Regions from separate parts of the Pseudoalteromonas sp. Ld19 genome, predicted to be linked through region 3. Evidence: predicted binding sites of a transcription regulator. Region 3 holds the regulator's gene; each other region holds the start of a gene.
What was found. The regulator FliA, encoded in region 3, starts transcription of late flagellar genes. The targets are predictions, from matches to a motif close to CTAAAGNTNNNNNNNNNNNNGCCGATA.

Region 1 (2,274 bases), on a different contig from region 3:
CTATTTTTTCCGAGACCGCCTTCTCTGGTATTGGCCTGTATTCTTCGTAGCTTTTTATCGTTGCAACCGTTTTGGTTTGTCTTAAATCCATTGAGAAAGCGACTAACTGTTCGTTATCTAAACTCAACGCTTGCGCTTCTTCAAATGCTTTGTCTAAATCGCCACTAAAAAAAGTTTTACTCACTCCTTGTATGTCTTCCATTAGTTCATTAATCGCTTTTTGTTCATCTTCATTTAAATCACCATTAACCGACATAGAAAATGATAACTCTCGAGACTGCGATGATTCACTTATATACCCTTCACTATTTCCCTGCTTTTGATAACCGCTCGCTGACTGTGACTCAAAAGAGTCGGAGAAACTAATACTAACTTCATCACCTTCTGCAGTAGTAAATTTGTATTCAGCGTTATTGCTTAAACTAGCGTATTGAGCCTGACTAATACTCACACTCGCCGGTTGTGGGTTAAACAAATCATCTTCAAGCTTATTAAGACCATTAAAGATACCTTCTTTGGACTTATTAATGCCTTCTTCAATATCGGTATTAAATACACCGGTACCTTTTAATTCATCAATTGCATCATCAATCCCCATTTGCACACCTTTGCGGGCTTCACCAAGTATGCCTTTGAGCTTGTCATCATCAGCACCATTAGCCTTCGCATTTTTGAGTGTACCTGTCACAAAATCGAGTACATTTTTAACTACCTCGCCAAAATCAAATAATGACTTATCTGCTTTTTTCTCAGCAACAGGTAAGCCAAGTTGCTCAGCCATCTTATCGCCCAACACTTTTGCAGCAAGTTCTTTCCCGCTTTGTTGATAACTATCTTGAGGAGACTTAATTGTTGGCTGTGGTATCGTTACTTTATTATTGAATTTATTGATATTGTTATTTGGCATAAAGCCAAAATTATTGATTTTCATAATTCGTCTCCTAAGCGTGAGTAATTTATTATCGGCTATAACGTATAAAACTAAAGGGGAACGCACAAAAAAACAGCATTAATTCTAGTCAAAACTAGACAAATACGCCTCGCCCCCTACAATAGCGCCGATAAACAGATCTCAGAGATAAGGTAGTAACGTTAATGGCAGTTATTAAAATCGATACCACACAATACGATGCACAATTAAGCGAGAAAGAGCAGCGAATACGTGCACAGTTCCAACGTTTTGGTGTAGAACAATTAGAAGTATTTAGTTCAGAGCCAACTAACTACCGTCAACGTGCTGAATTTAGAGTATGGCATGATGGCGACGATCTGTTTCATATAATGTTTGATCAACAAACAAAAGACAAAATCCGTGTTGATACGTTTGATCCAGCAGCACCTTTAGTAGGTGAAGTAATGCAGGTGATGATTGAAAACCTTAAGCCTTGCGAAATATTACGTCGTAAGTTATTTCAAATAGATTACCTATCAACGCTAAGTGGTGAAATTTTAGTAAGTTTGCTTTATCACAAGCCACTAGATGATGAATGGTTAAATGAAATTAAAGTGCTTAAAGAAAAGCTGAGCAGTAAATACAAAATTGACTTTATTGGCCGTGCTCGCAAACAAAAAGAAGTGCTGGGTGATGACTTTGTAACTGAACGCTTAACAGTTAATGGTCACGAGCTTATTTACCAACAAGTAGAAAACAGTTTCACTCAGCCTAATGCTAAAGTAAATATTAGTATGCTGGAGTGGGCACAAGATTTATGTAAACCACTTAAAAATGATTTATTAGAGCTTTACTGTGGCAACGGTAACTTTTCAATTGCGTTAGCTGGTTCGTTTAATAAAGTGTTGGCAACAGAGATATCAAAATCATCTGTACACTCTGCTCAATACAATATTGCTAAAAACAACGTAGAGAACTTAGATATTATTCGTATGTCGAGCGAAGAATTCACCCAAGCTATGAACGGTGAGCGTACTTTCTCTCGTTTAGACGGTATTGACCTTAAAAGCTATGACTGCCAAACCATATTAGTTGATCCACCGCGCGCGGGCATGGATGAATTAACCTGTGACTTAGTGGCTAACTACGAAAGCATAATTTATATATCGTGTAATCCTGAAACCCTTGAGCGTGACCTTGATCTCTTAACACGTACGCACAACGTTAAGCGCTTTGCTATATTTGATCAGTTCCCATATACACATCACATTGAGTCTGGTGTTTTTTTACAACGCAAATAACCAGCCAGAATTAAAGTGCCAGTACTTTTATAAGTGCTGGTATTTGCTCTTCACTAAATACTTGAATACCATTTTTTATTA
Region 2 (2,274 bases), on a different contig from region 3:
TAAAATAGGATCGTAAACCCCATTTAAAATTAAACTAGGATCTTGGTCCGTAATGAAAAAAGCTGACAGCATAATAACTCACAATGTAATATCACTATTTTAGTTTAATATAATTAAGCAATTAATAAACAGTTAATTTACTGCGGTTAATAAAGCACTATTTCATAACGACTGAATGCGGGAGTACTTTAACTAATAAAGCTAATTTTTTTAATTAAGATGATGCTAATATATTACCTAGATGGGTAAATAATATTTATATTTGAGAAATTGAAGTGTTTGAATATCAGCTAAAAAAAAGCGCACGAAGAAAAACCGTTGCGATTAAAGTTCATAACCAACAGGTAACTGTATATGCACCTAGCTATATTGCAAAAAAGCAAATAGATAGCTGGCTTTTAGAAAAAAAGACATGGGTTGATGCGCAATTGCTTAAGCAACTCACTGTTGTTGACTGCAAGCAATACCCCTTTGAAACTAAAAAAATATGTATTTATTCTGAGCAAGTAAATGTGCAGTTTGAGCAAGGTCACTACTCTGGTGTAAAACCACAACTAGCTGGCTTGTTAATTACGGTATCTAAACGTGTTAAACATCAACAATTAAAGTATCAAAAATTATTAGAAGAGTATTTAAAAGAGCAGCTAACAGCTTATATAGAAATGCGACTTACGTATTTTTGTACACAAATGAACGAGGCTTTACCACGCAATTTGAATATTGCGATTTATAAAAGAAAGTGGGGGAGCTGTAACTGCAAACGTGATTTGACCTTTAATCTACACCTTATTGGTGCACCACAGCACATAATTGATTATGTAATAGTTCATGAGTTAGCACATCTGCGTCATTTAAACCACAGTAAAGCATTTTGGCAGCGAGTTGAAATGTTTTACCCTGATCATAAATCAGCATCACAATGGTTAAAAATTAATGGAATGAGCTTACAATGGGTGTTTTAGATTTTATTGCTTACTAGGGAAGATTAAAAGTGGTGGAGGGAGCTGGATTCGAACCAGCGAAGGCTGAGCCGTCAGATTTACAGTCTGATCCCTTTGGCCGCTCGGGAACCCCTCCACACTAATTTTGTTACATTTGGCCCCACTTAACTTAGCGGTAAGAAAAGTGGTGGAGGGAGCTGGATTCGAACCAGCGAAGGCTGAGCCGTCAGATTTACAGTCTGATCCCTTTGGCCGCTCGGGAACCCCTCCAATGCAACGGCGCTGATAATAGCAAAATATGTATTTAAGTAAAGAAAAAAACTAAAGAAAAATAAAAAAAAGCCGATAAATATCTATAACCTACAACAATCGGCTAAAGACTATGCAAATCGATGGTTTGTTGATCACAGAGAACCAATTAAGCACACGGCTTAACAAAAGTGTGCACGAACAGCGAAGAGGAGAGTTTTCTCTTTTGCTCGCAATGTTATCGCATGACGCACTTGATTTTAGCCAATTTCACTTACCAAAAACAGAACTCGAAGACGCAATTATTACCGATGATGCGCTTCGCAAACAATTGGGTGTGGGTCCTAAGCAGCTTTTAGCGCCAGATAAGTTTGATATGTTGATTGGTCAACATAACGCTTCACTATTGATCAGTACTGGAGAACGCTCTGGAATGAACGATATTAAATTGAATCATTGTTTGAATCCAGAGCCCCTCTTTATAAGAGATGATGTGACGCATATTCCGTTGAATATCATTGATAATTGTGAGCTTGCTGTGCGTAGACGTATAAAAAACACAGAAACGCAACTTTCTAATCCAGCGATGGACGCTGCTGCTTTTTACGATCTCCTTAATAACGATGCTTTACATGAGCCTTTACACTTAGTTACTGCTTGAGAAAATATCTAATAGCAAGCAAGCGTGTTATTTATGTGATTCAGGGACAAATGCATATTGTAATTTAACCTAGAAAATTAACTCTTACTTACCGATTGATTTACCTTCTTACAGCTTTAAAAGTTAGGTATATCGAGTAACCCTATATGTTGTTTTTTGTGTTTTCGCATCACTATTACTGATTAATTTAATGATATTGGCTAATAATTGATTTAGTGCAAAAAAAGCATCCAAAAGTTAATTGCAATTGCTATAATGATCGCAAATGGTATGACATGAAATGCCGCTATCATTAAACCAAGGTAATTAGGAACGTAATGAAGAAAACATTCACGCTGAATCACGAGAAAATCAAATACCCTCGTATGGTTGATGCTGCAAAGCATGAAGTGAAAAAATATTTGAAACGAGAGCGCAATAAAA
Region 3 (2,274 bases):
AATCTTGATAATCTTGCGCCATTAAAACATTTGTCATTAAATTTTGTAATTCATCTGTTTTATTGTGTGAGTTACTCATAAACTTATCTATGCTGTGGCACAGAGTTTTAAACTCACCAAGCTCTATATCCCGACTCATTAACCGATCCCATGTCGGTTTAATGGCTGCTATCTCACCCGCTAACTCCTGAGTTATAGGGAGACTTGCCTCAACCGCATCCATGGTTTTATTTGCAGCATTCTCTGTCAATTCCATGACATAACTAAGTCGTTTTTTAGCATCCGGAATTGCATCGTTTGTTAAGTTTGTTAAACGCGAATCTAGCTCAAAACCTTTTAGAGCTTCATGCAATTGACGCGTTAACTTGCCAACTTCAGCAAATATCTCTGACTGCTCTTTAGACGCTGTATCCAAAATTAATTGATCAGCTTTATCTTGCTCGTCGTTTTCTAAAAAAACAACGAGTTGACGCGCTTGTTCTAAAGTTATTCGAGGCGCAGCAGGTGCTGACATAAGCCTCTCCCTATAATTAACCTAAGCGTTCAAACACTTTTTCTAATTTGGTCTTCAATGTGCCAGCTGTAAATGGTTTTACAATGTAGCCATTAACACCAGCTTGAGCAGCAGCTATTATCTGTTCTTTTTTAGCTTCAGCCGTTACCATTAAAACAGGGAGATGTTTTAACTTGTCATCCGCCCTAATTGCCCTTAAAAGGTCAATACCCTGCATACCTGGCATGTTCCAATCCGTCACGACAAAATCAAAAGACTGATTTTGTAGCATTGGTAAAGCAGTCGAACCATCATCTGCTTCTTGAACATTCGTAAAGCCTAAATCACGCAATAAATTTTTAATAATACGTCTCATTGTTGAAAAATCGTCAACGACAAGAATTTTCATGTTTTTATCCAAAACATCCTCCAGTGAGGTCTTAACCTTTATTTACTTACTACTAGTTTATCCAGTCATTGATTTTTGCTTTTAGCTTAATCATCGCCTGACCATGTATCTGACTCACACGCGATTCACTAACATCGAGTATATGCCCAATCTCTTTTAAATTCATTTCATCGTTATAGTACAAAGATAACACCATAGCATCTCGCTCTGGTAATGATTTTATTGCACTTAATAAAGACTCATTAAATCGTTCATTTTTAACATTATTAAAAGGTTTGTCTAGTGTTAAATCTTGACCTGCTGGAGTTATGACATCTTCATCAATTCCAAGGTCTTCTATACCCAACACTTTACTTGCATTTACATCGTTTAAAATATGATGGTACTCATTTAACGAAATATCAAGTTTTTCAGCAACTTCTATATCTGTAGGTTCACGATTTAAGTTTTTTTCTAATTCGTTTATCGTTTCAGCAACAAGACGACTTTTGCGATGCACAGAACGCGGAGCCCAGTCACCACGGCGCATTTCATCTAGCATAGCGCCACGGATGCGAATACCTGCAAACGTTTCAAAGCTTGCGCCTTTAGTTGCATCAAAGTTTTTTGACGCTTCAATCAGTCCTATCATACCCGATTGAATTAAATCATCGAGTTGTACACTTGGAGGTAGACGAGCAATTAAGTGACATGCCACTTTTTTAACCAGTGACGCATGTTTCTCAACAATCACATTTAAATTTTGTGTTGATTGATATCCCATAGCTCTATTTACCAATGTTGTCATAATTAGCCGTTAACCAGCTTCTCGATGAAAAACTCTAAATGCCCTGACGGTTGATTCGGTATTGGCCATTTGACCGCTTTTGTTGCCAGAGCTCGAAAAGCTACTGAAGCTGGAGAGCTTGGAAACAACTCCACAATAACTTTCTGCCGACGTGTCGCTTTACGCATATTTTCATCGTAAGGTATCGTTGCAGCTAGCTCCATAGAAATATCTAGGAAACGATCTGTTACTTTAGATAGCTTTGCAAACAATTCTTGGCCTTCGCGAAGGCTACGAACCATATTTGCAACAATTTTAAATTTATACACGCCATGCTCACGGCTTAATACTTTAATTAGCGCGTACGCATCTGTTATTGATGTCGGTTCGTCACACACGACGACCATTACATCTTGTGCTGCACGAGAAAAGCTCAGCACCATATCGGAAATGCCGGCGGCGGTGTCTACTATCAATATATCAAATTCGGTATTTAATTCGCTAAAGGCACGAATAAGACCCGCGTGTTCAGAAGGTGATAATTCAACCATGTTTTGCGAACCCGACGTTGCAGGGACAATTTTAATCCCAGCAGGACCTTCAACT

Region 1: ACJJVZ_RS18685 (DUF5610 domain-containing protein) is a predicted target of FliA. The motif match lies at 961-987, and genes of this name have one in related genera.
Region 2: ACJJVZ_RS09670 (VC2046/SO_2500 family protein) is a predicted target of FliA. The motif match lies at 1,263-1,289, and genes of this name have one in related genera.

What each region holds. Positions count from the first base shown of each region.
Region 1 is NZ_JBISHA010000022.1:401,826-404,099, forward strand. Features, by position in the region: gene ACJJVZ_RS18685 (DUF5610 domain-containing protein) at 1-931, opposite strand, end outside; gene trmA (tRNA (uridine(54)-C5)-methyltransferase TrmA) at 1,096-2,193, shown strand; gene ACJJVZ_RS18695 (DUF523 domain-containing protein) at 2,204-2,274, opposite strand, start outside.
Region 2 is NZ_JBISHA010000018.1:403,154-405,427, forward strand. Features, by position in the region: gene ACJJVZ_RS09650 (MHYT domain-containing protein) at 1-72, opposite strand, end outside; gene ACJJVZ_RS09655 (M48 family metallopeptidase) at 276-962, shown strand; tRNA gene ACJJVZ_RS09660 (tRNA-Tyr) at 993-1,077, opposite strand; tRNA gene ACJJVZ_RS09665 (tRNA-Tyr) at 1,127-1,211, opposite strand; gene ACJJVZ_RS09670 (VC2046/SO_2500 family protein) at 1,324-1,851, shown strand; gene ACJJVZ_RS09675 (DUF6172 family protein) at 2,169-2,274, shown strand, end outside.
Region 3 is NZ_JBISHA010000021.1:689,658-691,931, forward strand. Features, by position in the region: gene ACJJVZ_RS15140 (protein phosphatase CheZ) at 1-514, opposite strand, end outside; gene cheY (chemotaxis response regulator CheY) at 531-914, opposite strand; gene ACJJVZ_RS15150 (RNA polymerase sigma factor FliA) at 955-1,665, opposite strand; gene ACJJVZ_RS15155 (MinD/ParA family protein) at 1,692-2,274, opposite strand, start outside.